DNA from 3 places in the Cellulosimicrobium sp. CpK407 genome. Region 1 is predicted to be linked to each of the others. Evidence: riboswitches for the same ligand, from Rfam matches in the RefSeq annotation. Region 1 holds a riboswitch; each other region holds the start of a gene.
The links. Region 1 has a riboswitch for thiamine pyrophosphate ahead of ABWU78_RS01930 (ECF transporter S component). Riboswitches for the same ligand answer to the same signal wherever they lie in the genome.

Region 1 (10,221 bases):
CTCCTTCGATGGTGACCGGGGTGGCGGGGGACCCGTCGCCGGATCCGTCCTGCGTCCCCGCGTCAGCGACTGCCTGGACGACGTCCAGGCCGGACGTGATGGTGCCGAACACCGTGTAACCACCCGCCGCGTCGGACGGGATGGTCGAGTCCTCGTAGACGAGGAAGAACTGGGAGCCCATCGACTCGGCGTTGCCGCCCTGGCGCGCCATGGCGACGGTCCCCGCGGGGTACACGTCGTCGGACGGAGGGTTCTCGATGGGGCCGAACGAGTAGCCCGGGCCGCCGGTTCCGGTGCCGGTCGGGTCGCCGCACTGGAGCACGTGGATGCCGGACGTGGTGAGGCGATGGCACGACGTGCCGTCGAAGTACCCGGACTCGGCGAGGGACACGAAGCTCGCGACGGCCTGCGGCGCGTCCGCTCCGTCGAGGGTGAGGGTGATGTCGCCCGCGCTCGTGGTGAGCGTCGACGTCCAGTCGCGCCCCTCGGCGGCGGAGGCCGGGGGCAGGGTGTGCTCGCCGGACGCCGACGGAGCGGTCGCGTCGCCGTCGCCGCCGGCGTCGGTGCCGGGTGCCTGGGTGGCGGACAGCGCCCACCACACGGCGACGCCGATCACGACGAGCGCCGCGACGACGCCGACGATCGACCAGGTCCGCTGGCGCTTCGCGCGGAGCTGGGCCACGTGGCGGTCCCACTTCTCCTCACGACGGCGCGCCTGCTCGCGCTCGCGACTCTTCGTCGACACCCCAGCTCCCTCGTCCGGCGCCGTCGTGGCGCGCACGGTCGACCCCGGTGCGGCCGCGGTCGGTACGGGACAGTCTAGGCACCGAGCGCCCTGGTGGCGGGTGGATTTGCCGCGCGCAGGTCACGGTCCGGTATCGACCGCTCCGGCCCCGCCCGGGCGCGAGCCCGTCGCCGGAGACCGGGCGAGGCGGCGCGGGCTACCCTCGGGCGCGTGGACCGACCCCGTGGCAACCCGCCCACGCCCCCGTCCGACGCCCCCTCCGACGAGCCCGGTGCCGAGCCCCGCGACGTGCCCGCCGTGACGGTGCGCGTCGTCGTGGCGCCCGTCTTCGGGACGAACTGCACGGTGCTGAGCGCCCCGGGCGGCGACTGCGTCGTGGTCGACGCCGGCGCGGGGGTGGCGGACGCCGTCGTCGCCTTCGTCGAGTCCGCGGGGCTCGTCCCGCGTGCCGTGCTCGCGACGCACGGGCACGTGGACCACACGTGGGACGCCGCGGCGCTCGCGGACCGGTTCGACGTGCCCGTCGTCCTGCACGTGGCCGACGCCTACCGGCTCGCCGACCCGTTCGGCAGCCTCGAGCACGGCTCGCCCACCGGCGACCGGGGCGCGCGCTCGCTCGTCTCCGGTCCGCTCGGCGCGGCCCTCGCCGCGGCCGGGGCCCGGCCGGAGGACTACCGCGAGCCGACCCGCGTGGAGACGTTCGACGTCGCGGCGGGTGAGGAGCGGGTGCTGCGCTGGGGCGACCTCGTGCTGCGCGCCGTCGGGGCCCCGGGGCACACCGAAGGGTCGACCCTCTACCTCGTGGGCGAGCCCGGGACGGGGATCGTGCTCAGCGGCGACGTGCTCTTCGCGGGCTCGGTCGGCCGCACGGACCTGCCCGGCGGGGACGGCGCGACGATGGCCCGCACGCTGCGCGACGTCGTCGGGCGCCTCGACCCCGCGTGGGACGTGCTGCCGGGCCACGGGCCCACGACCACGGTCGCGCGCGAGCTCGCGACCAACCCGTTCCTCGCGGCCTGACGTGCGCGGGCCGGCCCGTCCGTCGGCCGGGACGATGCGGACGACCGTGCCAGCGTCTGGGAAGATCTGACCCATGGCCAGGCCCACACCCCTCTCCGGTTTCCCCGAATGGCTCCCCGACGGTCGGATCGTCGAGCAGCACGTCCTCGACACCCTGCGCCGCGTGTTCGAGCTGCACGGGTTCGGGGGGATCGAGACGCGCGCGGTCGAGCCGCTCGACCAGCTCCTGCGCAAGGGCGAGACGTCCAAGGAGGTCTACGTCCTGCGGCGCCTGCAGGAGGAGGCCGGCGACGCCGACGACACCCGCCGGGACAAGGGCGACAAGCAGCTCGGCCTGCACTTCGACCTCACGGTCCCCTTCGCGCGCTACGTGCTGGAGAACGCCGGGCACCTCGCCTTCCCGTTCAAGCGCTACCAGATCCAGAAGGTGTGGCGCGGCGAGCGCCCCCAGGACGGGCGGTTCCGCGAGTTCACCCAGGCCGACATCGACGTCGTCGGCGCGGGCGAGCTGCCGTACCACTACGAGGTCGAGCTGCCGCTCGTCATGGCGGAGGCGCTCGGCGCGCTGCGCGACATCGGCGTGCCCGAGGTCCGCGTCCTGGTCAACAACCGCCGGGTCGCCGAGGGCTTCTACCGCGGTCTCGGGATCGACGCCGTGGACGAGGTCCTGCGCCAGATCGACAAGCTCGACAAGATCGGGCCGGAGAAGGTCGCGGGGCTCCTCGTCGCCGAGGCGGGCACCACCCCGGAGCAGGCCGAGGCGTGCCTCGCGCTCGCGGCGATCAGCGGGAGCGACACGGGCGTCGTCGACCGCGTGCGGGCGCTCGCGGCCGAGCACGGCGTGGTGAGCGATCTGCTCGAGACGGGTCTCGGCGAGCTCGGCGCGCTGGTCGAGGCGGCGAGCGTGCGCGCCCCGGGCGTCGTCGTCGCCGACCTCAAGATCGCGCGCGGGCTCGACTACTACACGGGCTCGGTCTACGAGACCGTGCTCGTCGGTCACGAGCAGCTCGGGTCCATCTGCTCGGGCGGCCGGTACGACACGCTCGCGTCCGACGGCGCGAACACCTACCCCGGGGTCGGCCTGTCGATCGGCGTGTCCCGCCTCGTGTCGCGCCTGCTCTCGGCGGGCCTGGTCCGGGCGACGCGCTCCGTGCCGAGCGCCGTCGTCGTCGCGGTGACGAGCGAGGAGACGCGCGGCGCGTCCGACGCCATCGCGACCGCGCTGCGGTCGCGGGGCGTCCCGGTCGAGGTCGCGCCCGCCGCCGCCAAGTTCGGCAAGCAGATCCGCTACGCCGACCGGCGCGGGATCCCGTTCGTCTGGTTCCCGGGGCGCGTCGAGGAGGACGGGACGCGCTCGTCCGACCAGGTCAAGGACATCCGTTCGGGCGAGCAGGTGGACGCCGACGCCGCGACGTGGGCGCCGCCCGCCGAGGACCTGCACCCGCGGGTGGTGCCGGCGGGCGATTGACGGACCGACCGGACGGCGTGCGGGGCGAGGGGAGGCGCGACGACGTGGCGGACGCGGTCGAGCTCGCCCTGCCGTTCGAGGGCACGTGGCTCGTGCAGAACAGCCCGGCGCGGCGCGTCCCGAGCCACGGGACGCACCTGTTCGCCACGACCTACGCGATCGACTTCGTCGCGGTCCGCGGCCGCCGCACCGCGGACGTGCGCGACTGGCGCACCGCGCTCGGCACCGAGCCGCCTGAACGGTTCCTCGGCTTCGGCCTGCCCGTCCTCGCGCCCGGCGCGGGCACGGTCGTCGCGGCGCACGACGGCGAGCGCGACCACGAGGCCCGGCGCTCGCCGCTCGCGCTGCTCGGGTACGCGCTCACGCAGGCGTCCCGGGCGCGTGCCGGCGGCGCGGCGCTCGCGGGCAACCACGTGGTGCTCGCGCTCGACGTCCCGGGCGTGTTCGTGGTCCTGGCCCACCTGCGTCGCGGGTCGGTCGAGGTGCGCCCCGGGCAGCGGGTGGGGCCGGGCGACGTGGTGGGTCGGTGCGGGAACTCGGGGAACTCGACGCAGCCGCACGTGCACGTGCAGGCCATGGACGGGCCCGACGCGCACGTCGCGCGCGGCGTGCCGCTCGCGTTCCGCTCCTATCGCGAGCACGGGCGTGACGGCGGCGTCCGTGCGGTCGCGCTCGGGGTCCCGGGCGAGGGGACGGTCGTCGAGCCCGCGTGAGGCTGCTCGCCCGTTGGCCGGTCGATCGGTCGGCCGGGTTCGCCCGGGAGCGTCGGCGGCGGTGTCGCCTCAGGCAGTGAGCGCGCCGATCCCGGTCACCCACCCCCCGAGGACGCCCGCCGCGACCACCGCGCCGGCGACGGCCAGGACGGCGCCTGCCGCGACGACGTCGGGCACGCCGAGCGGGACGGGCCGTGAGGACGTCCGGGGTCCGGAACCCAGCCCGCGCGACTCGAGCGCGACCGTGAGCCGCTCGGACCGGCGCACCGCGCCGACGAGGAGCGCGAAGGCGGCCGCACCGAGCGACCGCGGCGACCGAGGGAGCGTGCCCCGGCGCCGCCGGGGGTCGCGGACCGCCTGGGCGCAGCGGATCGTGTGCCACGCGTCGGGGAGCTCGACGAGGAGCCGGTGCGCGGCGAGCACCGCGAACGTCCAGGTCGCGGGCAGGCGCGCGTGCTGGTGCAGGCTCGTCATGAGGCGGACGGGGTCGGTCGTGAGGACGAGCGCGAGGGACAGCGCGCCGACGAGCAGGGTGCGCAGCGCGAGCGCCGCGCCGATCGTCAGCCCGTCCGCGCCGACGGTGAGCGGACCCAGCGGGACGGCGTCGCCCCCGGGCCGGGTGGCGACGTTGACGACCAGGAGGCTCGTCGCGAACACCGCGAACGGGACGTGGGCGAGCGCGAGGGTCCGCACGGGGACGCGTCCGAGCGTCAGCAGCGCGGTGACGGTGAGCACCCAGCCGATCGTCGGGGTCACCGGGTCGGTGACGAGGAGCGCGGCCGTCGAGACGACGAGCACCGTCGCGAGCTTGACCGTCGGGTTCCAGCGTTCGAGCGCGGTCGGGCGGGGGCCGGTCACGGGGCGACCTCCGCGGCGACCGCGGCCGTGGGCGCGAGTCTCGCCGTCCCGGGATCGGCGCCCGGCACGACGTCGTGCCGGGCGTCGAACGCCGCGTCGAGCGCGCGGACGAGCGCCCCCGGGTCGACGCCGCGACCGCGGCCTACGCGCGCCCACCAGTCGAGCAGCGGGGGTCGGCGCAGGCCCGCCAGCGCGCACAGCGCGTCGTCGGCGAGGACCGCCGACGGCTCCGCGACCGTGGCGAGCGTGCCGTCCACGACCACGGCGACCCGGTCGGCGAGCGCCGCGACGAGCGAGAGGTCGTGCGAGACGACGACCACGGCGCCGCCCGCGTCGGCGCGCCCCCGCAGCACGTGGGCGACCGTGGCGGCCTGGGCCCGGTCCAGCCCGAACGTGGGCTCGTCGGCGAGGAGGACCGGCGGGTCCAGGACGGTCGCGGTCGCCAGGGACAGGCGCCGCTGCTCGCCGCCCGAGAGCCGGTACGGGTTCGCGTCGGCGAGGTGCGCGAGCCCGAACGCGGCGAGGGTCCGGGCCACGCGCGCCTCGACGTCGTCGACGCGGGCGAGCCGGGCCGACCAGGCGACCTCCTCGCGCACCGTGCGGGCGACGAGCTGGTGCTCGGGGTCCTGGAACACCATCGCGACGGGCTCGCCCGTCGCGGTCGCCACCTCGCCCGTGGTGCGCTCGAGCCCGGCCAGGCCGCGCAGGAGCGTCGACTTGCCGCCCCCGTTGGGACCGACGACGGCGAGCACCTCGCCCGCGCGGACGTCGAGGTCCACGTCGCGCACGACGGCCGGGCCGCCGTGCCGGGACCGCCCCGCGCGGAGTCCACCCCGGTGGACGGCGAGGCCACGGGCCCGGAGCGCCACGGGGCGCGCCGCGCCGGCCGGGGTCGCGGCCGGGTCCGTGGTCGTGGGGCGCGCGGGCGAGGACCGCGCGAGGTCGACCAGCCAGTCGTCGGTCTCGGGAGAGCCGAGCGGCCCCGGGGCGCCCGCCTGCTCGAGGCGGACGGCGAGGGGTAGCCAGCACCCCAGCCCGGAGAGGTCGTGCGCGTGCTCGCGCAGGACGCGGTCGGTGGGGCCGTGCGCGACGACCCTGCCGTCGCGCCCGAGGACCAGGGTCGCGTCCGGCAGCGTGCCCAGGTCGTCCAGGCGGTGCTCGACGAGCACGACCGAGCGGTGCCGCCGCGCGGCGTCGTCGCCGCCGTCGGGTCCGGGGCGGCGCGCGAGGCCGGCGACGAGGGCCCCGACGTCGTGGGCGGCGGCGGGGTCCAGCAGCGCGGTGGGCTCGTCGAGGACGAGGAGCTCCGGCTCGGCGACGAGCGCCGCGGCGACCGCGACGCGCTGCGCCTCGCCGCCCGACAGCGCGTGGGTCGCGCGGTCGTGCAGGTGCGCGGCGCCGACGGCGGCGAGCGCCGCGGTCGCGCGGGCGTCCGTGGTGCGGGGGTCGGCGCCACGGTTCTCGAGCGCGAACCGCAGCTCCTCGTCCACGCGCGCCAGGCAGAGCTGGTCGCCGGGCCGCTGCTGGACGAGGCCCACGCGGGCGGCGAGCACGGGCGGCGGCACCTCGCGCGGGTCGGCGCCGGTCACGCGGAGGCCGCCCAGGACGACGCCCGGGAGGGTGTGCGGGACGACGCCGACCAGCGCGCGCAGGAGGGTCGACTTCCCGCACCCGGACGGGCCGAGGACCAGCAGGCTCGTCCCGGCCGGGACGGTGACGTCGACGCCGTCGAGCACCCGGGTGCCGTGGTGCCCGAGGTGCACGGTCACGTCGGCGGCGGTGACAGCGTCGCGCGCGTGCGCGGTCACGTCAGCCACGTGCGCGGTCGCCTCACCCACGGCGGGCCGCGCCGATCGCGAACGCGTCGAGGGCGCCCGTGCGGGCGAGGGCGTCGCCGAGGAGGCGGGCCGCGAGGCCGCACAGCACAACGCACGACACGACCTGGATCCCGAGCCGGAGCATCGCGTAGTCCTGACCGATCCAGCCGAAGCGCACGGCGTTGAAGGCGAACGTGACGAGGGCCGCGCTCACGCCCGACGCGACGAAGACCCACCATCCGAACCGGCGGTAGCGCGTGAGCGCGAACGGCAGCTCGGCGCCGACGCCCTGGACCAGGCCCACGACGAGCAGCAGCGGCCCCGCGGGGGACGCGAGGAAGACGACCTCGACGAGCGCGGCGAGGGTCTCGGCAAGGATGCCGACCCCCGGCTTGCGCACGATGTACGTGGCGAGCGGGCCGACGACGATCCACGCGCCCGCGAGGACGTTCGCGGCGAGGTCCGCGAGGGGGCCCATCGCGAGCTGGAGCGGGGCCCAGAGCTGGACGAACGCCCAGTACACGAACCCGAAGACGACGCCGAGGACGGCGACGAGCACCGTCTCGTGGAGCGTCAGCCCGCGGCGCCGTGCGGGGCGCCCGGTCGGGCGGACCGCGAGACCGGGCACCCCGCCGGCCGACCGGTCGGCCGGCACGCCGGCCGATCCGGTGGGCGGCTGGTCGGTGGGTGCGGCGGCGGTCGGGGTCGCCTGCTGCGGGGTGGTGCGGGGCTCGGCCATGCGGGTTCCCTCCGTCGGGCCCCCGGGGCGAGGGGTGCACGACGGCGCGCCACCGCCGGGCCCGGCGCGCCCGGCCGCGTGCGGGGCGCACGGGCACGAGCGCGCAGGGGACGGTGACGTCGGCCCTGCTCCCTTCGCTGGTACGAACCAGATCAGGTTCCACGGGTCTGCAGGTGGGACGGGTGTCCGGCCTGCACTCTCAGCGCTCGTGCGCTCCCCGGGGGCGTTCGGCCCGACCCTAGGCCCTCGGGGCCACGCGGACAATCCCGGCGTCTCAGCCCGCGGGACGGGCCCTGGGCCGCCCGTGCACCGGCCCTGCGCAGGGTGCGGGTCGCCGCTGACGCGGAGCAGGCGTCCCCCGGGGAGGACCGCGGGGCTTGACCTGGAGATCGAACACCTGTTCGAATGTGCGGGTGAGGTGGGACGGACAAGCGCTCGGCGCGGACGACGGCGCTCTCCCGGGGCTGGAGCGGGCGGGCCTCGTGCGCAGCGTGCGCACGCCCGACTTCGCGGGCATCACGTTCCACGAGGTGACGGCCAAGAGCGCGCTGTCGAAGGTCCCGGCGATGTCGCGCATGCCGTTCCGCTGGACGGTCAACCCGTACCGCGGGTGCAGCCACGCCTGCTCCTACTGCCTCGCGCCGTCCACCCCGGTGCTGCTCGCCGACGGCACGCAGCGACCGATCGGCGAGCTGCGGGTCGGCGACGAGATCGTGGGGACCGCGCCGCACGGCGCCTACCGGCGCTACGTGCGCACGCGCGTGCTCGACCGCTGGACCACCCGCAAGCGCGCGTACCGCGTGACCCTCGCGGACGGCACGCGCCTCGTCGCGAGCGGTGACCACCGGTTCCTCACCGAACGGGGCTGGCGCCATGTCGTCGGCGGGGCCGGGCGCCGCGCCCACCTGGCGCTGGGCGACGTCCTCGTCGGCCCGGGGGCGGCTGCGCTCGCGGGCGGCCGGGTCGCGCTCGAGGGCCGGGACGTCACGGGCGACGAGGCGCTGCGCGTCGACTCGCTCGAGGCGCTCGACGGGCCGGGGGAGGAGACCGAGCTCGTCGACATCACCACCGGGACGCGGGACTTCGTCGCCGCCGGGGTCGTGAGCCACAACTGCTTCGCCCGGCCCACCCACCAGTACCTCGACCTCGACGCGGGCGACGACTTCGACCGCGAGGTCGTGGTCAAGGTGAACGTCGACGAGGTGCTGCGCGCCGAGCTCGCCCGCGCGTCGTGGGGTCGCGAGCCCGTCGCGCTCGGCACGAACACGGACCCCTACCAGCGGGCCGAGGGGCGCTACCGCCTCATGCCGGGCATCATCGACGCGCTCGCGGGCTCCGGCACGCCCCTATCGGTCCTCACCAAGGGCACGCTCCTGCGCCGCGACCTGCCGCTCCTCGCCGACGCCGCCTCGCGCGTCGAGGTCGGGATCGGCGTCTCGCTCGCGCTGCTGGACCCGACGCTCCAGGCGAGCGTCGAACCCGGCACGCCCTCGCCGCGCGCCCGCCTCGACCTGATCCGCGCGGTCCGCGAGGCGGGCCTGCCGTGCGGCGTCATGGTCGCGCCCGTGCTGCCGTGGCTCACCGACTCCACGCACGCGCTGACAGACCTGCTCGACGCCGTGAAGGACGCCGGGGCCACGGGGGTCACCGTGCTGCCGCTGCACCTCAAGCCCGGGACGCGCGAGTGGTACCTCGGTTGGCTCGCGCGCGAGCACCCGCAGCTCGTCCCCGGCTACGAGCGGGTCTACGCCCGTGGCGCGTACGCCTCGAAGGCGTACCGCTCGTGGCTGTGGGACCGCGTGCGCCCGATGCTCGAGGCGCGCGGCTTCGCGGTGTCCGGCCACCGCGGTCCCGCGGGCGTCGAGGGGCGGTACCGCCGGGGCGAGCTCGGCGGTCTCGGGGACGGTCACCGCGACCCGGGGCCGCCGGCGGACGGCGCCTACCCGAGGGGGAGCCTCGCCGGGTCGCCTCAGGAATCCGACCGGCGTGGCCACGGCGGCGCGCTCGCGGGCATGCCGGTGGACGGCGGGGGTCTGGACGTCGTCGGCGGGGGAGTGGAGCAGGTCCTGTTCTGACCTGGTGGCACCGTCCGGGCGACACCGCGACCGCGACGCCGGCGCGCGTCCGACGGCCGGGTCAGGAGGGCTGGTCGCGGTGCGGGACGGCACCGACACGGACGATGTCCGTCCGTGCCACAGCCCGGTCCCTGAGGTCGGCCAGCGCCACCCGGGCGGGGTCGGCCAGGTACGCGGCGAGCGCGTCGTCATCGGGCAGCTCGATGACCTGCACCTCGGTCGGCAGCGACGCCTCCTGACCGGGCAGCGCGCGCACGCGCGACAGCACGCGCCCGCCGTGCGCGGGCACGAGCGCGAGGACGACGTCCTCGTACTCGCTCAGCAGGTCGGCGCTGCCCTCGGTGGGCCACAGCATCACGCACAGGGTGATCGGCATGGTCGGCACGCTACGCCGCCGCGCCGGCGGGATCGTCAGCCGTCCGCGAGGCGCGCCGGGAACCCGCCCGTCGCGACCGGGCCCCAGCGCGTGATCGTCAGGCGCACGAGCGACTTGCCCTGCGTCACCATGGCCTCGCGGTACTCGTCCCAGTCCGGGTGCTCGCCGCTGACGGAGCGGTAGTAGTCGACGAGCGGCTCGACGGACTCGGGCAGGTCGATCACCTCGGCCTCGCCGTCGACCTGCACCCACGGGTCCGAGAAGCGCTCGCCCAGCGAGAGCAGCGACGCGCGCGGGTCGCGACGCACGTTGACCGCCTTGGCGCGCTCCGGGTACGTCGACACGACGACCCGGCCCGCGTCGTCGACCCCGTACGTGACGGGGCTGAGCTGTGGCCGCCCGTCGGCGCG
Region 2 (10,221 bases), on a different contig from region 1:
CCGCCCCGGCGTCGTCGTCCTTCGACGACCAGCTCACGACGCGCCTGCTGCACCAGCGCATCGTCGTCCTCGGCTCGGCCGTGGACGACGCCGTCGCGAACCGTCTGTGCGCGCAGCTCCTCCTGCTCTCGGCGGAGGACCCGCGCGCGGACGTCGCGCTGTACATCAACTCCCCCGGCGGCTCGGTGAGCGCCGGGCTGGCGATCTACGACACGATGCGGCTCATCCCCAACGACGTCTCGACCGTCGCGATGGGCTTCGCCGCGAGCATGGGGCAGTTCCTGCTGTGCGCGGGGACGCCGGGCAAGCGGTTCGCGCTGCCGCACGCGCGCATCATGATGCACCAGCCGTCGGCGGGCATCGGCGGCACCGCCGTCGACATCGCGATCCAGGCCGAGAACCTCGTGTACACCAAGGGGCTCATGCACCGGCTGACCGCGGAGAGCACCGGCCAGAGCGTCGAGACCATCGCGGACGACTCCGACCGCGACCGCTGGTTCACGGCGCAGCAGGCGCTCGACTACGGCATGGTCGACCGGATCGTCGAGTCCGTCGACGACGTCCGTCCCGCCCGCGCGGCCCGGAAGGTGGGACTGTGATGGCGAGCTACACGATCCCGACCGTCGTCGAGAAGACCCCGCTCGGGGAGCGCGCGTTCGACGTCTTCTCCCGCCTCCTGTCGGAGCGCATCGTCTTCCTCGGCACGGAGATCGACGACGGCGTCGCGAACGTCGTCATGGCGCAGCTCCTGCACCTGGAGTCGGACGCCCCGGACCAGGAGATCGGCCTGTACATCAACTCCCCCGGCGGCTCCGCGACCGCGCTCATGGCGATCTACGACACGATGCAGTTCGTCCGCTGCGACGTGTCGACCATCTGCATGGGCCAGGCGGCCTCGGCCGCGGCCGTGCTGCTGGCGGCGGGGACGCCGGGCAAGCGGTTCGTGCTCGAGCACTCGCGCGTGCTGCTGCACCAGCCCTCGGGCGGCGGCGAGGGCACGATCTCCGACCTGTCGATCCAGGCCGAGGAGATCCTGCGGATCCGGTCCGAGACGGAGGAGGTCCTGTCGCGTCACACGGGGCAGACCGTCGAGCGCCTGCGCGCGGACACCGACCGTGACCTCGTGCTCACGGCGCGCCAGGCCGTCGAGTACGGCGTCGCGGACGCCGTCGTCACGTCGCGCAAGCTCGCCGCGGCGGCCTGAACCCGGGTCGAGCGCTGCGTCCGCGGTCGACGGACGCGTCCCGGGACGCATCTCTCGGCCGCAGACGCAGCACTCGCGGTGCGCTGCCGCACGGGGCCTACCCGCGTCGCCGGAACCAGGAGCGTCGACGCGGCTCCTGCGCGGGCTCGGCCGCCAGGCCCGGTTCCTCCGTCGACGCGGGCTCTCCGGGTTCCGGCACCTCGGCAGCGTCCGGGTCGGGGACATCGGCGGTGTCCGCGTCGGGCACGTCGGCGGTGTCCGCGTCGGGCACGTCCGCGGAGTCCACGTCAGGGTCGACGGCGGTGTCCGCGCCGGGCGCGTGGGCGTCCGGATCCGCTGCTCCCGGCTCGGGATCGTGCGCCGGCGCGGACACCGCGCGCCCCGTCGCCGCGATGCCGGCGATGCGGCCGCGCTCGTCGAACCGGACGGTCACGCTCCCGTCGGGCAGGGCGAGCTCGACCGCGCCGTCGCCCTGCGCCGTCCGGAGCCCGCGAGCGACGGCGTAGGACGCGACGGCGCGCCGGTGGTCGACGACCGTCACGGACAGCAGGCCTTCGCTCAGCACCCGCACGACGCGCGGCACGCTCGGCGCGGGCAGCGCGAGATCGTCGGCGTCGAGGAGGAACCAGGCGCGCGTCCCGCCGCCGACGGGTGCGCTGTAGTGGGTCCAGGTCCCGGTGACGGCCTTCGCCGCGAGCGCGAGGCGGTACGGGAGGTCGTCGGTGAGCGGCAGCTCCGCCTCGGTCGCCTCGCGCAGGCCGGTCTCGCGGGTCTTCTCGGCGGCGCGCAGCACGTCGTCCGGGAAGTCGTTGACGTTGTTCCACGCCCACATCCAGCTCCCGGGGCCGGGCGCGGCCGTGCCGAGGAACTGGAGCCGGCACGTCGTCGTCCCGCCGTCCGGTGCGGTGAAGGTGAACGTCCCCGTGGCCATCTCGGCGCCCCACGCGTCGTCGCCGTGGCGGTCGACGAGGTGGAGCTGGTGCTCGTGCGAGAGGAACGCGGCGTCGTCGACGAGCTCCTGGAGGGCCGGGGCGGTCTGCTCTGCCGTGCCGTGCGCGGTCTGCGGCTCCGTCATCCCTCGACGGTAGCGGCGCCCGCCGCGCCGCGCCGGGGCGCGACACGCGGTGCCGACCAGGAGCCGGCCAGGTGCGGGCCCCGTGCCGGCCGCGCGTCAGCCGGTGCGGCCGGCCCCGCGGGAGTCAGGCCGCGAGGAGCAGCACGTCGGCGGCGCGCACGGTCGCCCGCGCCGCGAGCGTCGTGCGCGCGACCGGGAGGTCGCGCACGGGTTCGCTGGCGGGTGCGGGGTCCCGCGGCGCGGAGAGCGCACCGCGCTCCCGGACGGAGGAGAGCACGCGCACGGGGGCGAGCGGGCGCAGCTCCTCCCCCGTGCGAGCCACGAGGTCCACGAGGCGCAGGCCGAGGGCGCCGCAGACGGCGGCCAGGACCTCGGACGACGCCTCCTTACGGCCGCGCTCCACCTCGGACAGGTAAGCGGTCGAGACCCGTGCGGCAGCCGCGACGTCGACGAGCGTCCGACCCTGCGCGAGCCGGGCCCGTCGGAGGATGCCGCCGATCACGTGGCGCAGGAGCGGTTCCGGCCGACCGCCCTCCCGGGACCGGGGGCTCGCCGGCACTCCGCCCGGCACTCCGCTCGGCCCTGCGTTCGGCACCGCGCTCGTCGCGTCCATGCGGTCACGCTACCCGCGCCCCGCCCGGGTGCCGAGGCACCCGGGCGAGGATCTGCTCCTGGCGTAAGGCCCGACGTCGGGCGCTCACCGGTCCGGGAGGGACGTCACCACCGCTCGAGCGACCACGCCATCTGCCAGAACCGGATCTCGTGGCGGCAGCTCAGCTCGAACGCGCGCTCCATGCGGGCGCGCTCCGCCTCGCCCGCGTCGGCGGCGAGCGCGTCGAGCCGCTCGCGCAGGTCGGCCAGGACCCCCTCGGTGCGCTCGGCGGCGTAGAACTCCCACCAGCCCGCGAGCGGGTGGTCGTCCCCGATCGCGCCGGGCGTCGTCTCGCGCTCGGCGAGCCAGAACCGCCGCGCCGACCAGATGTAGGTCCACGGGCACGGCAGGAGGGCGGCGAGCAGCACGCCGAGCGAGTCGCGGCCCGCGGCGAGCATGTGGTCGACGTACGCCTGCGCGCTCGGGGCGAGGCGGTTCGTCTGCGCGTCCTCGTAGGCCACGCCGAGGAAGTCGCACATCGCGTGGTGGGCGTGCGACTCGTCGTCGAGCAGGAACCCGGCCTTCTCGTGGAAGTACGCGGCCCACTCGCGGTCCGGCGCGAGCGCCATGCCGAGCCCGTAGCAGCGCAGGTACGCCGTGAGGTACTGGTGGTCCTGGCCGACGTAGTGCCGCACCGCGTCCGGCTCGACCGACCCGTCGCGCAGCCCGGCGAGGAACGGGTGGTCGTAGAACTCGTCGAAGAGGTGCGCGTACCGGCGCGCGAGGTCGACCGTGAAGCCGGTCTCCCCCGGCCGGACGAGCGCGGTCGGGTCGTCCGCGAGGACAGGGTTCAGGGTGATGGCAGCAGGCGTCGTCATGCCCACGTTCCTCCGCTCGTGCTAGCGAGATCAGGTTCGACGGGTCCGGGCGGCCGTACCGCTCGTCTCAGTCCCTCGGCCCGGTCGCCCGGGCGGGACGCCCCGCGTGGTTCGCGGCGACCCTAGCAAGGAAGCGCCCCGCGTGTCGGGACCGCCCGACGGCGTGGTGGAATATAGTTGTAGCGACAACAGTTGGAGCAGACATGACCACGAGCACCCCGGGCGCGCCGACCGACCGCCTCCTGTCCCCGTCCACGAGCATGGACGCCGTCACGCTGCGCGTCGGCGACCTCGAGCAGATGACGTCCTACTACACGGGCGCGTTCGCGCTGGCCCCGCTCGAGGAGCGCTCGCGCGGCACCGAGGTGCACCGCGTCCTCGGCCGCGGCACGACGCCCATGCTGCGCCTCGTGCACACGCCCGGTCTGCCCGCCGTCGACCGGCGTCAGGCCGGCCTGTTCCACACCGCGTTCCTGTTCGACGACGCCGCGAGCCTCGCCGCGACCGTCTACCGGGCCGCGCAGGACCGTCGCGGGGCGTTCGTCGGGTCGAGCGACCACCTCGTCAGCGAGGCGTTCTACTTCACCGACCCCGAGGGGAACGGGGTCGAGCTGTACACCGACCGCCCCCGCGAGACGTGGGTGCGCGAGCGCGGCCAGATCGTCATGGCGACCGAGTACCTGGACCCGAACGCGTACCTGCGCACGCACCTCGACCAGGAGACGTTCGACGCCGGGCCCGCGCTCGCCGGGCGGGTGGGGCACGTCCATCTCCAGGTCGGCGACATCGCGACCGCGCGCGACTTCTACGTCGACGCCGTCGGGTTCGAGGCCACGGTCACCGAGTACAGCGGCGCCCTGTTCGCGTCCGCCGGCGGGTACCACCACCACGTCGCGATGAACGTCTGGAACAGCGCCGGCGCCGGCCCGCGCGCCGCGAGCCTCGGGCTCGGCGACGTCGCGGTCACCGTCCCCGGTCGCGACGACCTCGACGCGCTCGTCGCCCGCCTGCGGGCCCGCGGCCTGCAGCACGCCGACGACGGCCGCTCCGTCGTCGTGCACGACCCGTGGGGCACGCGCGTCACGCTGGCCGTGCCCGGCACGACGACCGACGAGCTCCTGGCGCGATGAGCGCGGCCACCGCGCTCGTCGCCGTCCGCCCCGACCCGGGCCCGGCAGGACAGCCCGCCGCGGGGCCCGTCGTCGTGCTGCTGCACGGGTACGGCTCGCACGAGCACGACCTCGCGGGCCTCGGCCCGCACCTGGGCGCGCCGTGGGTCTCGCTGCGCGCCCCGCTCCCTCTCCCCCACGGCGGCTTCGCGTGGTTCCCGATCGTCACGCCGGGCGACCCCGACCCGGAGTCCGTGGCGCGCGCGACCGAGGCCGTCTGGGCGTGGGTCGACGCCGAGCTCGGCACCGACCGGCCGGTCGTCCCCGTCGGGTTCTCCCAGGGCGGGCTCATGGCGACCCAGCTCCTGCGCACGCGCCCCGAGCGCGTGGCGGCGACCGTCGTCCTCGGCGGGTTCGTCCAGGCCGCGGAGCAGCCCGCGGACGCCGCTCTCGCCGCGTCCCGGCCGCCCGTGTTCTGGGGCCGCGGGGCCGAGGACCGCGTCATCGCGCCGCACGCGATCGAGCGGACGACCGCGTGGTTGCCGGGCCGCACGACGCTCGTCGAGCGCGTCTACCCCGGCCTCGCGCACGGCATCGACGCGCGCGAGCTCGCCGACGTCCGCGCGTTCCTCGACGACGCCCTGGGGCGGACCGCCGCCTGACCGCAGGCGCGGGCGGCCGACCCGACGGCGGCGGCCCGGCCCGGCCCGGCCCGGCCCGGGGAGCGCACCCGACGCCGGGCGCGCACGATGGGAGCACCCACCCGTGCGCACCGAGGAGCCAGGCCGATGTTCCGCAGCCTCTTCCCGATCCTCTCCGTGGCCGACGTGGAGCGGTCGCTCGTCTTCTACCGCGACCTGCTGCGCGGGACCGTCGAGTACGCCTTCCCCGACGAGGGCGCGCCCGTGTACGTGAGCGTGCACGTCGGCGGCTCGCCGCTCGGGATCGGGCTCGACGACGGCACGATGCCCGCCGGCGTCGCGCGCACCGCGCTGTGGGTGTACGTCGACGACTGCGACCGGGCCGTCGAGCACCTCGCCGCGGCCGGAGTGCCGGTGCTCCAGCCGCCCACGGACCAGCCGTGGGGCGAGCGCGTCGCGCGCGTGCAGGACCCGGACGGCACCGTCGTGATCCTCGGCCAGGAGGCCGCGCCGCCGCCCGAGCCCGAGGGCCCGACCGGGCTCTCGTGACGTCGGTGCCCCCACCGGGACTCGAACCCGGAACACGCCGGGTTTAAGCCGGCCGCCTCTGCCAGTTGGGCCATGGGGGCGCGGCCCGAATCTACCGCGACCGCGGACCGAGCCGGGACGGTCGACGCCTGCCGAGGAGGCGCCGGACACGTCGGGACGCGACGAGGGGCGAGCCGCACCGGCGGCTCGCCCCTCGTCGTCGGGCACGGCTCCGGGGTCGCCCCCGGACGGCGGTCAGGACGCCTTGGCCGGGACCTTCTCGTCCGCGTCGGCGGAGACGCCCGCCTCGGCCGCGGCGGCCGAGCCCTGCGCGGTCTGCTTGACCGGCTCGCCGTCCTTCTTGGGCGGCACCGACGCGGCGCGGAACTCCGCGCGCGGGTCGTGCAGGGAGCCGAGCGACACGAGCTCGCGACCCAGGAGGAACTGCCCGATCCAGCCGATGAAGATGCGGATCTTGCGGTTGCCCGTCGGCATCGCCATGACGTGGTAGCTGCGGTGCATGAGCCACGCGAGCACGCCGCGCAGCTTGAACACGCCGAACAGCTCCGCGACGCCCTTGTACAGGCCGAGGGACGCGACCGTGCCGACGCTCTTGTGGCGGTACTCGACCGGCTTCTCGCTGTGCAGCTCGAGCGCGAGGTTGTCGGCCAGGCGCGTGGCCTCGCGGATCGCGTGCTGCGCGTTCGGGGGGCAGAACTTGCCCGGGTTGAGCACGTCCGGGACGGCGGCGCAGTCGCCCGCGGCCCACGCGTTCGGCACGACGTTGCCGTCGGCGTCGGCGACCTGGAGCGTCGGGAGCACCGTGACGCGGCCCATCTTGTCCACGGGGAGGTCGGACGCCTCCTTGATGACCGGGTTCGCCTTGACGCCCGCGGTCCACACGATCGTGTCGGAGTCGAACTCGACGCCCGTCGACGTGACGACGTGGCCGTCGACGCACGACGACAGGAACGTGTTGAGGTGGAACTCGATCCCGCGCTTCTTCAGCTCCTCGAGCGCATAGCCCGCCATGGGCTCGCTGAGCTCGGGCAGGATGCGCCCGGCGCCCTCGATCATGACGAAGCGGAGGTCCTTCTCCTCGATCGTCGCGTAGTTGCGGGTCGCGTAGCGCGCCATGTCCTCGATCTCGGCGATCGCCTCGACGCCCGCGAACCCGCCGCCCACGAACGTGAACGTCAGCATGCGGCGACGCAGCCCCTCGTCCCACGTGGACGACGCGACGTCCATGCGGTTGAGCACGTGGTTGCGGACCGCGATGGCCTCCTCCACGTTCTTGAAGCCGATCGCGTTCTCCGCGAGCCCGGGGATGGGGAGCGTGCGCGACACCGAGCCGAGGCCGACGATCAGATGGTCGTACGTGACCGAGTAGTCGTCGCCCTCCTCCGGGTGGATCGTCACGCGGCGCGCGGCGTGGTCGATCGAGACGACCTTGCCCTGGAGCACGTCGACGCCCTTGAGGGCGCGGCGGTGCGGCGCGACGACGTCGCGGCCGTCGATCGAGCCCGCGGCCGCCTCGGGGAGGAAGGGCGCGTACGTCATGTACGGGCGCGGGTCGACGACGACGATCGCCGCCTCGCGGCGACCGAGCTTCTTGCGCAGTCGGCGCGCGGCGTACAGACCCACGGAGCCGCCGCCGAGGACGACGACGCGGGGCACCTTGCGGGGCCGCGGCGAAGCGGTCTGGGCACGGCTGACCGAGGTCAGGTCATTCTGAGGCATGGTTCCAGAGTATTACCGGTTGCGGCACAGGCGAGCCGGAGCGTCCGTCAGACGGGCGTGACGCGCCCCACGCCCGCCCTGCGCACCGGGCAGACCCGACATTCCGCGCGGCACGGACGGCGCCGAACCCGGGGTCGCTCCCGACGGCGACCCCCGGCTGGGGAGCGATCCCGGGCTCGGCGCCTTTCCGTCAGCCGATCGCGCCGACGACGGGGGTCGGTCCCGTCGGTTGCGGCTGCGTGCCGCCCGCGGGCGGGGTCGGCGCGGGCTCGGGTGCCGTGCCCTCGGCCGGGTCCGTCGCGTCGCCGGACGGCGCGGGGTCGTCGGCGTCGCCGGCGCCCGGCTCGCCCGTGCCCGACGTCGCGTCGTCCGCCCCGACGCTGGAGGGCACCGCGGTGGGCGCCTTGAGGAACGGCCACGGCATCTCGCGCGTGCGCGTGCCCGTCGCCGGGACAGGGCGCCCGTCGCCGTCCGCGTACTCGACGTCCTCCTCCGCGACCGCGCGCAGCGGGTAGACGTTCCAGCGCTCGCGGCCGTCCGTCGAGAGCGTCGGCTGGAAGTACCACGCGCCCTCGACGTCCGGCACCGACCACGGGCCGTAGGCGCCCTCCTCGGTCACGGTGCGCACCTGGCGGCCGCGGTCGTCGAAGATCTGGACGTCGCGCACGGGGTCTCCCGCGGCGTCGTAGACGAACAGGTTGGAGACCTGCATCCCGTCGACCCACACGCCGTCGCCGCCCGGCCCCGAGGGGCCGCCGTAGGAGACGGGCTGCGTCCCGCCGCTCGCGTCGGCCCACCCCTGCTGGTAGCCGCTGTCCCACCCGGACACGGAGACCGAGGCGCTCGCCGCGGTGACGTAGAGCACGGTCGGGACCGCCGCGACGGCTGCCGCGACGGATAGCGGGCGCACGACCTTGGGCAGCCAGGTCGTGGGCAGCCAGCGACCCCGACCCCACTGGACGCTCACCACCACGGCGGCGAGCAGCACGACCCGTGCGGAGAGGTCCCGCGGCAGGACCGCGACCTGGTAGCCGCCGAGCAGCGCGAGCAGGAGCGTCGCCACGACCCAGCCGCGCAGGATCCACCACGCGGGCGTCAGGGTCCGCAGGAACTCCATGACGGAGGCCCACTGGGGCGTCGAGGTGACGGGCCGCCACAGGGAGCGCCACCCGGACGACAGGATCCCGCCGAGCACGAGCAACCGCCCGCGCAGCCCGATGCGGGGGCGGCGCGCGCCGCCCGGCGCGGCGACCGGCGGGAGCCCCGCCGCGGCGCGCAGCTCGGCGGCGTACTCGGCGGGCGGGCCGAAGAACGCGACGAGGTCGAGGCTCGTGTCGTCGGCGACGGCTCCGCCCGGGTCGGCCGGGCCGCCGACGGGCAGCGGACGAGCGGGACCACTGCGGCGCGGCAGCGCGCCCGGCGCGTCGACGACCGCCTCGGCGAGGTCGGCCTCGAGCCCGTCGGTGAGCTCCTCGACCTGCTCCGGCCGCAGGTCGGCGAGGTGCGCGCGCACCTGCTGCGCGTACGCGTGGACGTGCCCGTAGAAGGCCAGGCCCACGGGCGCCCCGGCGGGCTGCTGCGCGGGCGTCGTCGTGCTCATCAGGCGGCCACCTCTCCGGTCCGCAGCAGCGCGGACACGGTGCCCGCGAACGTCTGCCACTCCTTGCGGTGCAGGTCGAGCATCGCCCGCCCCTGCGCGTTGATCCCGTAGTACTTGCGGTGCGGGCCGGCGTCGGACGGCACGACGTACGTCGTCAGCGCCCCGCTCGCGTACAGGCGCCGGAGCGTCCCGTACACCGACGCGTCGCCGACGTCGTCCAGCCCCGCCGCGCGCAGGCGTCGCACGACGTCGTACCCGTACCCGTCCTCGGCCTCGACCGCCGCGAGGACCGCGGCGTCGAGCACCCCCTTGAGCAGCTGCGTGGTGTCCATCCGACCCTCCGTCGGGCGTGGCCCTGGTCCGTCCCGGCACTCGGCCCGCCGACACGACGGGCTCACGCGATGCACACTACCGCGCGATGCGCAGTACCACGCACACCGACACTCCGATGCTGGTCGAGGAGAAGCCGAACCCGGGGTCGCTCCCCAGGCCTCGGCGTGGGTAGGGAGCGACCCCGGGTTCGGCGGGCGGGTCAGGCGAGGGACCAGGCGATCCCGTCCAGGATGTCGTGCTCGCTCGTGACGACCTCGGTGAGCGAACCGCCCGCGGTGGCGACGTCGTCGCGCACGCGGCGCACGACCTCCGACCACACGAGCGCGCCCGCGCCGATGACGTCCACGCGGCCCGGGTGCATGAAGCCGAGCGCGGCGCGCTCGGCGCGCGAGCGGTGGAGCAGGTCGTCGCACGCCGCGAGGACCGCGTCGACCGGGAGCACGGCGCCGTCGATCCGCTCCCGCTCGTACCGTGCGAGGCCCAGCGCGTGGGCCGTCACCGTCGTGACGGACCCGGCGAGG
Region 3 (10,221 bases), on a different contig from region 1:
AGATCGACCCCGCGACGAGCACCTTGCCCAGTCCGGGCTCCTCCTTGAGCGCACGGACGGCGTCGACGAGGTCGCCGTCGATCCGCTCGACGTGCCGCCACCCGAGGTCCTGGTCGCCGCGCGTCGCGACGATCTTGCGCATGTCCCCGAGCCGCGCGGCGAACGACGCGTCCTCGCCCCCGGCGGTCTCCCGCTCGGGCCACGCACCGGCGAAGCTGTCGTAGGTGACCCGCCCGAGGAGCAGCGCGTCGACGTCCTGGTAGTCCTCGTCGACGGCGGCGGCCATGTTGTCGTCGAAGTACGGGAAGTGCCACACCGGGTCGATCTCGGCGACGCCGTCGAGCGAGAGGAACAGGGTGGAGACGAGCGTCGCGGTCATGGGGTGGCCTTCCGGTCGAGGACGAGACGACGGGGCAGACCCTCGCGCCCGCGCGAACTCATCGTCCCGCCGAGCACGACCTCACGCGCGGTCGAGCACGATGTTCCTGTCGTCATCCGACGGATATCGACAGCAACATCGTGCTCGGCTGCCCCCGGGGGGCTGGGGCCGGTGGCGGAGGGTCAGCGGCGCAGGGCCAGCGTGAGGGTCAGGCCGACCGCGAGGTGCTCGACGGCGAGGAGCGCCACCGCGGCAGGCGTCACCGCGCCGAGCGGGCCGAGCAGCGAGACGAGCAGCACGACGGCGCACGTCACGAGCCACGCGCGCTCGCCCCGCCGCGGGCGACGGGACGCCAGCCGGCCGAGCAGGGCGCGCACGCCCCACGCGGCGTACCCGACGACGAGCGCCGTGACGACCGCGGCGACGACGCCGACGGTCTGGGTGCCGGTCGCGGTACGCACCTCCGGGTCGACGCCGAGCGCCGTCCCGACGAGCAGGACGACGGCGGCGACCGCCGCGGCGACGAGCGGGACGGACCAGCGGGGGACGCGGCGTCGGACCTCCCCGGGGACCTGCCGCCCGACGGTCGCGGTGGACGAGCCGGGATGGCGGGGGACGTCCGAGGTGCGGTACGTGGTGGTCGGCGTCGTGGACATGGCACTCCTCCTTCGTCACGCGACGGTGCCGCGTGCTCTCACGGCCGAGGCCGCCGCCGGCGGGGTGCCGACGTCGTCCACCCTCGCGGCGGCGGGGCTCCCGCCGCACCGACCGGACGTCGGTGCGCGACCCGACCGGCGTCCACCCCTGCCCCTCCTGCCGGACCCCGACCCCCGACCTTGGTCGGTGGTCGACCGTGACGGCGCCCCCTAGCGTCCGGAGCATGACCACTCGCACCGACTGCCCTCCGTACCCCGGGCGCCCCGTCCTCGCGACGGCCGCCGCACGCCGCGACGGGAACCGCCCGCTCGTCCCGTGGTGGACGTTCGCCCTCGCGTGGCTCGCCGTCGCGGCGCTCACGGTGCTCGCGACGGCCGGGATCGTCGGCCAGGACGACCCGGGCGCGCAGCCCGCGATCGACGTCGCCGTCGCGGCGCTGGCCCTCGCCGTCCTCCCGCTCCTGTGGTCGCGGTCCCCGCGCAACGCGCCGGTGCTCGGCGCCCTGATGCTCGCGTCGCTCGCGGCGTACTCCGGTGCGGCGACCCCCGCCTCGACGGTCGCGACCCTGCAGGTCGCGCGCTGGTACCCGGCGCGCACGGCGGTCCCGGTCGCGGTCGCGGGCTTCCTCGGCCACGCCGTGCAGGCGCTGTGGCGCCCGGAGGCGCTGCCGCTCGGCTGGTGGCTCCTGTGCGACCTCGCGGTGCACGCCGCCCTGCTCGGCTGGGGGCTGTACTGGCAGGCGCGGGCCCAGCTCATGTGGTCCCTGCGCGACCGCGCGCGGCGCGCCGAGGCCGAGCAGGAGCACCGCGTCGCGGAGGCGCGGGTCGCGGAGCGCACGCGGATCGCCCGCGAGATGCACGACACCCTCGCCCACCGCCTCTCGCTCCTCGCCGCGACGGCGGGGGCGCTCGAGTACCGCCCCGACGCCGACCCGGCGCAGCTCGCCCGCGCCGCGGGCCTGGTCCGGGCCGGGGTGAGCTCCGCGCTCGGCGACCTGCGCGACGTCGTACGGGTGCTCCGCGCCGACCCCGACGAGGTCGACGGAGGCGCCCCCGCGCCGCAGCCCACGCTCGACGACGTCGACCGCCTCGTCGCCGAGGCGCGCGCGGCGGGCGGCGACGTCGCCTACGAACGGTCGGGCTCGGCGGACGTGCCGCGGACCGTCGAGGTCGCGGCCTACCGCGTCGCGCAGGAGGGGCTGACGAACGCCCGCCGGCACGCGCCGGGCAGCCCGGTCGTGCTGCGGGTCACGGCCCGGGCGGGCGAGGTACGCGTCACGGTGTCCGACGGCGGTCCGCGCCTCGTCGCGGTCGGTGGCGTCGGTGGAGCGCGGGACGCGGCGGGAGAGGGCACCGGCACCGGGCTCGTCGGGCTGCGCGAGCGGGTCGACCTGCTCGGCGGGACGCTCGACGCCGGAGCGCGGGACGACGGGTTCGTCCTCGATGTCCGGCTACCGTGGGACGCGTGAGCGATCAGGGTGGACGCGGAGGCGGGGCGCGCGCGGACGGACGGGCACCGGGCGACGCGCCACGCACCCGGCTGGTGATCGTCGACGACGACGCGCTCGTCCGGGCCGGGCTGCGGCTCATGCTCGACGGCGCGCACGGGATCGAGGTCGTCGGCGAGGCCGCCGACGGGGCCGAGGTCACGTCGGTGCTCGACGCCCACCCGACCGACGTCGTGCTCATGGACCTGCGGATGCCGCGGGTCGACGGGATCGAGGCCACGCGGCGGGTGCGGTCGAGGGCCGGCGCGCCCGCCGTCGTCGTGCTCACGACGTTCGACAGCGACGAGGAGGTGGTCGGCGCCCTGCACGCCGGGGCGTCCGGCTACCTGCTCAAGGACATGCCGCCGGAGCGAATCGTGGCGGCGGTGCGCGCGGCGGCCGCGGGCGAGCCGGTCCTGTCGCCGGAGATCGCGCGGCGGCTCATGACGTCGGTCGCCGACGCGGGCGGCGAGCGGGACCGTGCCCGCGCGGCGCTCGACGCGCTCACCGGACGCGAGCGCGACGTCGCGGTCGAGCTGGGCCGCGGCGCGGCGAACGCCGAGATCGCGGCGACCCTGTTCCTCAGCGTCCCGACGGTGAAGGCGCACGTGTCGAACGTGCTGCTCAAGCTCGGCCTGGAGAACCGGACGCAGGTCGCGCTGCTCGTCCACGCCGCCGACCTGACCTGACGACAGACCTCCCTGCCTCCGTGTCCGACCACGTCCTGGCCCGCCGTCGAGCACGACATGGAGGTCGTTCTGGCTCCGACAACGACCCTCATGTCGTGTTCGGCCAGAGGGGTGAGGTCAGTCGCCGGGCCACTCCCCCGTCCAGCGCTCGAACGCGCGCGCGCCACCGCGGTCGATGAGTGCCTTGACCGCCGCGAAGATGGCGCCCTGGATCAGCGCCGCGACGAGGATCTCGCGCAGCCGGTACTCGGACTCGAGCGGCTTGGGCGCGTCCGTCCGGTGGCCCGGGGTCACGCGCTTGTAGACCTGCTTGAACACCTGCCCCGCGACGAGCCCGCCCACGATCGAGCTGGCGAGCCCCACGGGGCGGTAGAGGATCTTCGCGGCCTTGCCGCCGGTCTTCTCCGGGGGATGCGTCCCCGCCGTCACGTCGTCGCTCATCCCTCGACGCTAGGTCGGCTGCGGCTCTCTCGCCCGTCGCACGACCGCGAGCGCCGTCCGCGTGGGGGTCAGTCCGGGACGACGGCGCAGCCCGCCGGGTCGGGCGCGACGTGCACGCGGGCACCGGGTTCGTGCCCTGCGTCGGCACCGGCACCCGCGAGCGCCACGAGGCGGGCCGGTGCGCCGTGGTCGGCGCCGGGGAGGACGACGTCGACCGTGACCTCGACCGCTCCTCGCCGGAACACGCTGCCGACGACCGTCGCGGCCCACGTGTCGTCGGACGGCGCCGGGACCTCCGCGGGCACGAGCCGCAGCCCGCGCGGCCCGATCGCGAGCACGCTCCCGTCGCCGCGGGGGACGAACGCCTGGTAGCCGAGGAACTCCGCGACGCGGCGCGAGGCGGGGGCTCGCCACAGGTCCTCGGGCGGCGCGACCTGGAGGAGCCGGCCCGCGTCCATGACGGCGACGCGGTCGGCGACGGTGAACGCCTCGTCGTGGTCGTGGGTGACGAAGACGGCGGTCGTGCCGGTGGCGCGCAGCGCCTCGCGCAGGTCGAGCGCGAGGCGCTCACGCAGCCCGCGGTCGAGCGCGGAGAGCGGCTCGTCGAGCAGGAGGAGCCGCGGACGCGGCGCGAGGGACCGCGCGAGCGCGACCCGCTGGCGCTCGCCCCCGCTGAGGGTCGCGACGGCGCGCCGCTCGTACCCGGCCAGCCCGACGACGTCGAGCAGCTCGGTCACGCGCGCGTCGCGCGCGGCGCGCGGCAGCCCTGTGATCCCGTAGGCGACGTTGCCCGCGACGTCGCGGTGCGGGAAGAGCTGGCCCTCCTGGAACATGAGCCCGAACCCGCGCCGGTGCACGGGGACTCCCGTGAGGTCGCGGCCGTCCCACGCCACGGAGCCCGCGGCGACCGGCTCGAGCCCCGCGGCGGCGCGCAGCAGGCTCGACTTGCCGCACCCGCTCGGCCCGAGCAGGGCGAGCACCTCGCCGGGCGCGACGTCGAGCGTGACGCCCGCGACCGCCGTCGTGCCGGGGTCCGTGCCCGCTCCCCCGGCGCCGCGCCCGCCGTACCGCACGACGACGTCGCGCACCGCGAGCCCGGCGGCCTCCCCGGTGCCGGGGCCGCCGCGCGACGGCTCCGGCGTGCCCGCGCGCGCGGGGGCGGGGTCGGTCTGCACCATCAGAACTCTCCTCCGGGTCGGTCGCCGCGCAACCGCTCGGCGAGCAGCATGACGGTCGCGGTGAGCAGCGCGAGCACGACGCTCGCCGCGAGCGCCATGCCGTAGTTCTCGGCCCCCGGACGCCCGATGAGCCGGAAGATCACGACCGGCAGGGTCGCGCTGTCCGGGCGGGCGAGGAACGACGTCGCGCCGAACTCCCCGAGCGAGACGGCGAACGCGAACCCGACCGCGAGGCCGAGGGAGCGGGCGGCGATCGGGCCGTCGACCGTGCGGAACACGCGGCCGGGCGCGGCGCCGAGGGTCGCGGCGGCCTCGCGCAGGCGCGGGTCGATGGCGCGCAGCGTCGGCAGGACCGTGCGCACGACGAGCGGGATCGCGACCACCGCCTGCGCGATCGGCACGAGCAGCCCCGACGTGCGCAGGTCGACGTCGAGGCCGAGCGGCCGGTCGAGCGTGAGGAGGAACCCGAAGCCGACCGTCACGGCGGAGACCCCGAGCGGGAGCATGAACACCGAGTCGAGCACCGAGATCGCGCGCCGCCCGCCGCGCGAGCGCGGGCGCCGGGACACGACGAGCGCCACGAGACCCCCGATCACGACGGCGAGCACGGTCGCGAGCGCGGCGGTGCGCAGCGAGTTGCCCGCCGCCTCCCACACGGTGACGGACAGCGCGTTGCGCCCGCCCGTGGTGCCGAGGTTCGCGTAGTTGTCGAGGCCCCAGCCGCCGCCCGGGACGCGGAACGAGCGCACGACGAGCGTGCCGAGCGGCAGGCCGACGAGCACGACGACCACGGCCGCGGTGAGCGCCGCGGGGGCGAGGTCGCCGGTCGGGCGGCCGTCGCGCCACAGCCGCAGCGGGTGCGCGGACGACGCGGAGGACGAGAGGTTCAGGGCCCGCTCGCGCCGCGCGCGCGTGCGGTTCGCGACGGTGAGCGCGGCCGCGACGACGACGAGCTGCACGACCGACAGCACCGCCGCGGTGCGCAGGTCGAGGAACTGGGTGGTCTGGATCCAGATCTCCGTCTCGATCGTCCCGTAGCGGATGCCGCCGAGCACGAGCACGACGCCGAACGCCGTCGCGCAGAAGAGGAAGACGATCGACGCGGCGCTCGCGATCGCGGGAGTCAGCGCCGGGAGGGTCACGGTGCGGAACGCGCGCCACGGCGTCGCGCCGAGCGCCCGGGCGGCCTGCTCGGCGCGCGGGTCGAGGTGCTCCCACAGCCCGCCGACCGTGCGCACGACGACCGAGTAGTTGAAGAACACGAGCGCGACGACGATCGCCGCGAACGTCTCGTCGAGCCGCAGGAACCCGAGCGGGCCGCCCTGCACGAGCAGCGACCGGAACGCGACGCCGACGACGACGGTCGGGAGCACGAACGGCACCGTGACGAGCGCGCGCACGACCCGCCGCCCGGGGAACCGGCACCGGTACAGCACGTACGCGCCGGGCACGCCGAGCAGCACCGAGAACGTCGTGCCGAGCACCGCCTGCCAGAGCGTGAGGCCGAGGATCCGCCACGTCCGCGGCTGCGAGAACACCTCCGCGAACCCCGAGAGGTCGAGGCCGCCGTCGTCCCCGACGAACCCGCGCGCCACGAGCGTGACGACCGGCCACGCGAAGAACACCCCGAGGAACGCGAGCGGCACCGCCGCCGCCAGACCCCACAGCACCGCGCGTCCGACGCCGCCCCGCCAGACCGCCCGACCCCTCACCACGGCTCTACCTCGCGCGACCACGGCTCTACCTCGGCAGACCGGGGCTCTACCTCGCGAGGTAGAGGCGTGGTCACGCAGCGCGCACCGGGCGTCAGTCGACGACCGTGGCCGTCCATGCCTTGATCCACTCGTCGCGGTGCGCCGAGACGTCGGCGGGCGCGACCTCGAAGGGCTCGTCGGCGAGCGGGGCGAACTCGGCCCAGCCGTCGGGGAGCGCGACGGAGTCGTCGGCGGGGTACATGTACATCTGCTCCGGGACGTCGGCCTGGAACGCCTCGCTCACGAGGAAGTCGACGAGCTGCTGCGCGCCCTCGGGGTTCTTCGCGTTCGCGAGCACGCCCGTGTACTCGACCTGGCGGAAGCACGTGTCGAGCAGCGCGCCGGTCGTGGACGCGGAGCCGTCCTCGGTGAGCGTGAACGCGGGCGACGTCGAGTACGACAGCACGAGCGGGCGCGGCCCGGCGCCCTCGGAGCCGGAGAAGTCGACGTAATACGCGTCGGACCACCCGTCGACGACCTTGACGCCGTTGTCCCGGAGGTCGGCCCAGTAGTCCTCGTAGCCGTCCTCGCCGAACGCGCCGATCGTCGCGAGGAGGAACGCGAGACCGGGCGACGACGTCGCCGGGTTGGTCACGACGAGGAGGTCCTCGTACTCCGGCTTCGCGAGGTCCTCGAGCGAGACGGGCTCCGGGATCCCGGCGTCGGCGAACCACGCGTGGTCGACGTTGACGCACACGTCGCCGAGGTCGACCGCCGTGAGCTCGTCGCCGTCGCCGACGGCGTACGAGGCCGCCGAGTCGGACAGGCCCTCCGGCGTGTAGGGCGCGAGGACGCCCTCGTCGATCGCCCGCGAGGCGAACGTGTTGTCGATCCCGAACACGACGTCGCCCAGCGGCGAGTCCTTGGTGAGGATCAGCTGGTTGACGAGCGCGCCGCCGTCGCCGGGGGCGACCTGCTCGACGGTGAGCCCGCTCTCCTCCTCGAACGCGGCGAGCACCTCGTCGCTCACGGCGAAGGAGTCGTGGGTGACCAGGGTGACCGTGCCCCCGGTGCCCGACGACGTGTCGTCGCCCCCGGAGCCTGAGGTCGCGTCCTCGCCGCCACTGCACGCGGCGAGGGCGAGGAGGGCGAGGGTCGTGCCCGCGCCCGTGACGAGGGCGCTCCGGCGGGTACGGGCGGTCGTGCGCTGCATGTGTCCTCCCAGGACGTTCAGGAGGGGTCCACCGGCTCGCGCGACCGTGCCCCGCGAGCGCGGGCGACCGCACGAGCAGGTGATCGAGATTCCCGACTTCCTCCACCGGTGCTAACCGGATCAGGTTCGAGGGTCTGCGGTGGTCCGCACTCTCAGCTCCTCCAGGAGCTCCCCTGTCGTTCCCGTCGAGCCTACACCGGGCCGCGCCTGGGGAATCCCCCTGAGAGAACCCTGAGCGCGGCCCCGCGGCGACCAGGGAGGGGTTCCGGGCCGGTCCCCGATGCCCCGGGGCGCACCGCCGCGGGAGGGTCGAGACGACCGGACCGGGACACCCGGCCGACGACGCAGGAGGGGAAGGACCGATGAGCAGCAGACCTGGGACGACGGGTGCGACGACGACCGTCGCGACGTCCACCGAGAACGCCGAGAACGCCGAGAGCGCTGCGGGAGACGCCGGGACGACGCCGGAGCGGCCCGTGATCGCCACCGCGCGGGGGCTCGTGAAGACCTACGGGCGCGGCGAGGCGACGGTCCGCGCCCTGGACGGCGTCGACGTCGACCTCGAACGGGGACGCCTGACCGCGATCATGGGCCCGTCCGGGTCGGGCAAGTCGACCCTCATGCACTGCCTCGCCGGGCTGGACTCCCCCACGGCGGGGACCGTCGTCGTGGACGGCGAGACGGTCTCGGCGATGAGCGAGCGGCGCCTGACGCGGCTGCGGCGCACACGCATCGGGTTCGTCTTCCAGTCGTTCAACCTCGTGCCGACGCTCACGGCGGAGGAGAACATCGTGCTCCCGCTCGCCGTCGCGCGCCGGCCCGTGGACCGGGAGTGGTTCGACCGCGTGGTCGACGCCGTCGGCCTGCGCCCGCGGCTCGGGCACCGCCCGGCGGAGCTCTCGGGCGGGCAGCAGCAGCGCGTCGCGTGCGCGCGGGCGCTCGTGTCCCGGCCGGCGGTCGTGTTCGCGGACGAGCCGACCGGCAACCTCGACTCGCGCGCCGCCGCGGAGGTGCTCGGCTTCCTGCGCGCCTCGGTGGACGACCTCGGCCAGTCCGTCGCCATGGTCACGCACGACCCGACGGCGGCGTCGTACGCGCACCGCGTGCTGTTCCTCGCGGACGGGCGCCTCGTGACCGAGCTGCGCGACCCGACGCCGCAGGCCGTCCTCGACACGCTCGGTTCCCTCACGCCGGGGGCGTCGGCGGGCGCACACGCCGCACCGGTCACCCACGAACCGGCGGCCGTCCGATGATGGGCCGGATCGCGCTGCGCGGCGTGCGGGCGCACGGCGCGCAGCTCGTGCTGTCCGTGCTCGCGGTGACGATCGGCGTCGCGTTCGTCACGGGCACGTTCGCGCTGCGCGCGATGCTCGCGTCGACGTTCGACGGCATCGTCGCGTCGTCGATCCAGGCCGACGCGTACGTGCGCGGCGCCGCCACCGCCGGGTCCGCGCTCGAGTCGTCGTCCGCGCAGCTCGGTGGCGCACGGAGCCTCGTCCCGGCCGACCTGGCCGGCACGCTCGACGAGCGCGACGACGTCGACCTCGCGCTCGCGGAGGTGAGCGGCCCCGCCGTCCTGGTGGGCGCCGACGGCACCGCGGTGCTGAGCACCCAGGCGCCGAGCATGGCGGTCGGGTACGACCCGCGCGACCGCGGGCCGCGCGTGGTCGACGGCCGGGCGCCGGAGAACGGCGGCGAGGTCGCGCTCGAGTCCGCGACGCTCGAGGCGTCGGGGCTCGCCGTGGGCGACACGACCGACGTCGTGCTCGGGGACGCGGTGCGCCCGGTGCGCGTGGTCGGCGAGCTCTCGCTGTCCGCGCCCATGGCGGGCGCGACGATCGTCCTGCTCGACGCGGCGACCGCGGCCGCGACGTACGCGCCGGACGGCATGGTGCCGTCGATCGCCCTGCACGCCGCCGACGGCGTCTCGCCCGAGGCGCTGCGCGACGCCGTCGCGACGTCGCTGCCCGACGGCGCCGAGGCCGTGACGGGCGCGGAGCTGCGCGACGAGACGAGCAGCGCCGTCGCCGACCAGCTCGGCTTCGTCTCGACGTTCCTGCTCGTGTTCGCCGGGCTCGCGCTGTTCGTCGGCACGTTCATCATCACCAACACGTTCGCGATGCACGTGCGCCGCCGCACGCGCGAGCTCGCGCTCCTGCGCGCCGTCGGGGTGTCGCCCGGGCAGGTGTTCGCCTCGGTGCTGGGGCAGGCCGCGGTCGTCGGGGTCGTCGGCGCGGTGCTGGGCGTCGCGGCCGGGTTCGGGCTCGCCGAGCTCGCGCGGGCCGGGCTCGGCGCGGTGGGCATGGAGCTCGCCGGCTCGCTGCCCGTGACGACGGCCGGGATCGTGGTCCCGCTCGTCGTCGGTGTCGTGGTCTCGGTCGTGGCGGCAGCCCTGCCCGCGCGCCACGCGGCGCTCGTCCGGCCCGTCGAGGCGATGCGGGCCGACGTCGTGCGGCCAGCCGGCCCGGGCGTCGCCCGGGTGGT

Region 2: it holds a riboswitch for thiamine pyrophosphate, as region 1 does, so the genes downstream of both, ABWU78_RS15960 (TenA family protein) here and ABWU78_RS01930 (ECF transporter S component) in region 1, are expected to answer to the same signal.
Region 3: it holds a riboswitch for thiamine pyrophosphate, as region 1 does, so the genes downstream of both, ABWU78_RS13360 (thiamine ABC transporter substrate-binding protein) here and ABWU78_RS01930 (ECF transporter S component) in region 1, are expected to answer to the same signal.

The regions. Positions count from the first base shown of each region.
Region 1 is NZ_JBGNYC010000002.1:171,936-182,156, reverse strand. Features, by position in the region: gene ABWU78_RS01960 (peptidylprolyl isomerase) at 1-745, opposite strand, end outside; gene ABWU78_RS01955 (MBL fold metallo-hydrolase) at 956-1,765, shown strand; gene hisS (histidine--tRNA ligase) at 1,839-3,233, shown strand; gene ABWU78_RS01945 (M23 family metallopeptidase) at 3,278-3,946, shown strand; gene ABWU78_RS01940 (energy-coupling factor transporter transmembrane component T family protein) at 4,016-4,804, opposite strand; gene ABWU78_RS01935 (ABC transporter ATP-binding protein) at 4,801-6,621, opposite strand; gene ABWU78_RS01930 (ECF transporter S component) at 6,635-7,360, opposite strand; TPP riboswitch at 7,471-7,590, opposite strand; gene ABWU78_RS01925 (Rv2578c family radical SAM protein) at 7,774-9,435, shown strand; gene ABWU78_RS01920 (DUF1330 domain-containing protein) at 9,497-9,811, opposite strand; gene ABWU78_RS01915 (PPOX class F420-dependent oxidoreductase) at 9,847-10,221, opposite strand, start outside.
Region 2 is NZ_JBGNYC010000041.1:28,730-38,950, reverse strand. Features, by position in the region: gene ABWU78_RS15980 (ClpP family protease) at 1-599, shown strand, start outside; gene ABWU78_RS15975 (ClpP family protease) at 599-1,204, shown strand; gene ABWU78_RS15970 (DUF6882 domain-containing protein) at 1,302-2,279, opposite strand; gene ABWU78_RS15965 (helix-turn-helix domain-containing protein) at 2,404-2,892, opposite strand; gene ABWU78_RS15960 (TenA family protein) at 2,997-3,749, opposite strand; TPP riboswitch at 3,740-3,864, opposite strand; gene ABWU78_RS15955 (VOC family protein) at 3,953-4,879, shown strand; gene ABWU78_RS15950 (alpha/beta hydrolase) at 4,876-5,520, shown strand; gene ABWU78_RS15945 (VOC family protein) at 5,647-6,048, shown strand; tRNA gene ABWU78_RS15940 (tRNA-Leu) at 6,055-6,128, opposite strand; gene ABWU78_RS15935 (NAD(P)/FAD-dependent oxidoreductase) at 6,283-7,767, opposite strand; gene ABWU78_RS15930 (hypothetical protein) at 7,958-9,367, opposite strand; gene ABWU78_RS15925 (PadR family transcriptional regulator) at 9,367-9,699, opposite strand; gene ABWU78_RS15920 (Ppx/GppA phosphatase family protein) at 9,900-10,221, opposite strand, start outside.
Region 3 is NZ_JBGNYC010000029.1:23,795-34,015, reverse strand. Features, by position in the region: gene ABWU78_RS13395 (dihydrofolate reductase family protein) at 1-379, opposite strand, end outside; gene ABWU78_RS13390 (DUF6069 family protein) at 562-1,035, opposite strand; gene ABWU78_RS13385 (sensor histidine kinase) at 1,260-2,504, shown strand; gene ABWU78_RS13380 (response regulator) at 2,501-3,211, shown strand; gene ABWU78_RS13375 (DUF4235 domain-containing protein) at 3,329-3,652, opposite strand; gene ABWU78_RS13370 (ABC transporter ATP-binding protein) at 3,721-4,830, opposite strand; gene ABWU78_RS13365 (ABC transporter permease) at 4,830-6,545, opposite strand; gene ABWU78_RS13360 (thiamine ABC transporter substrate-binding protein) at 6,637-7,737, opposite strand; TPP riboswitch at 7,818-7,922, opposite strand; gene ABWU78_RS13355 (ABC transporter ATP-binding protein) at 8,100-8,990, shown strand; gene ABWU78_RS13350 (ABC transporter permease) at 8,990-10,221, shown strand, end outside.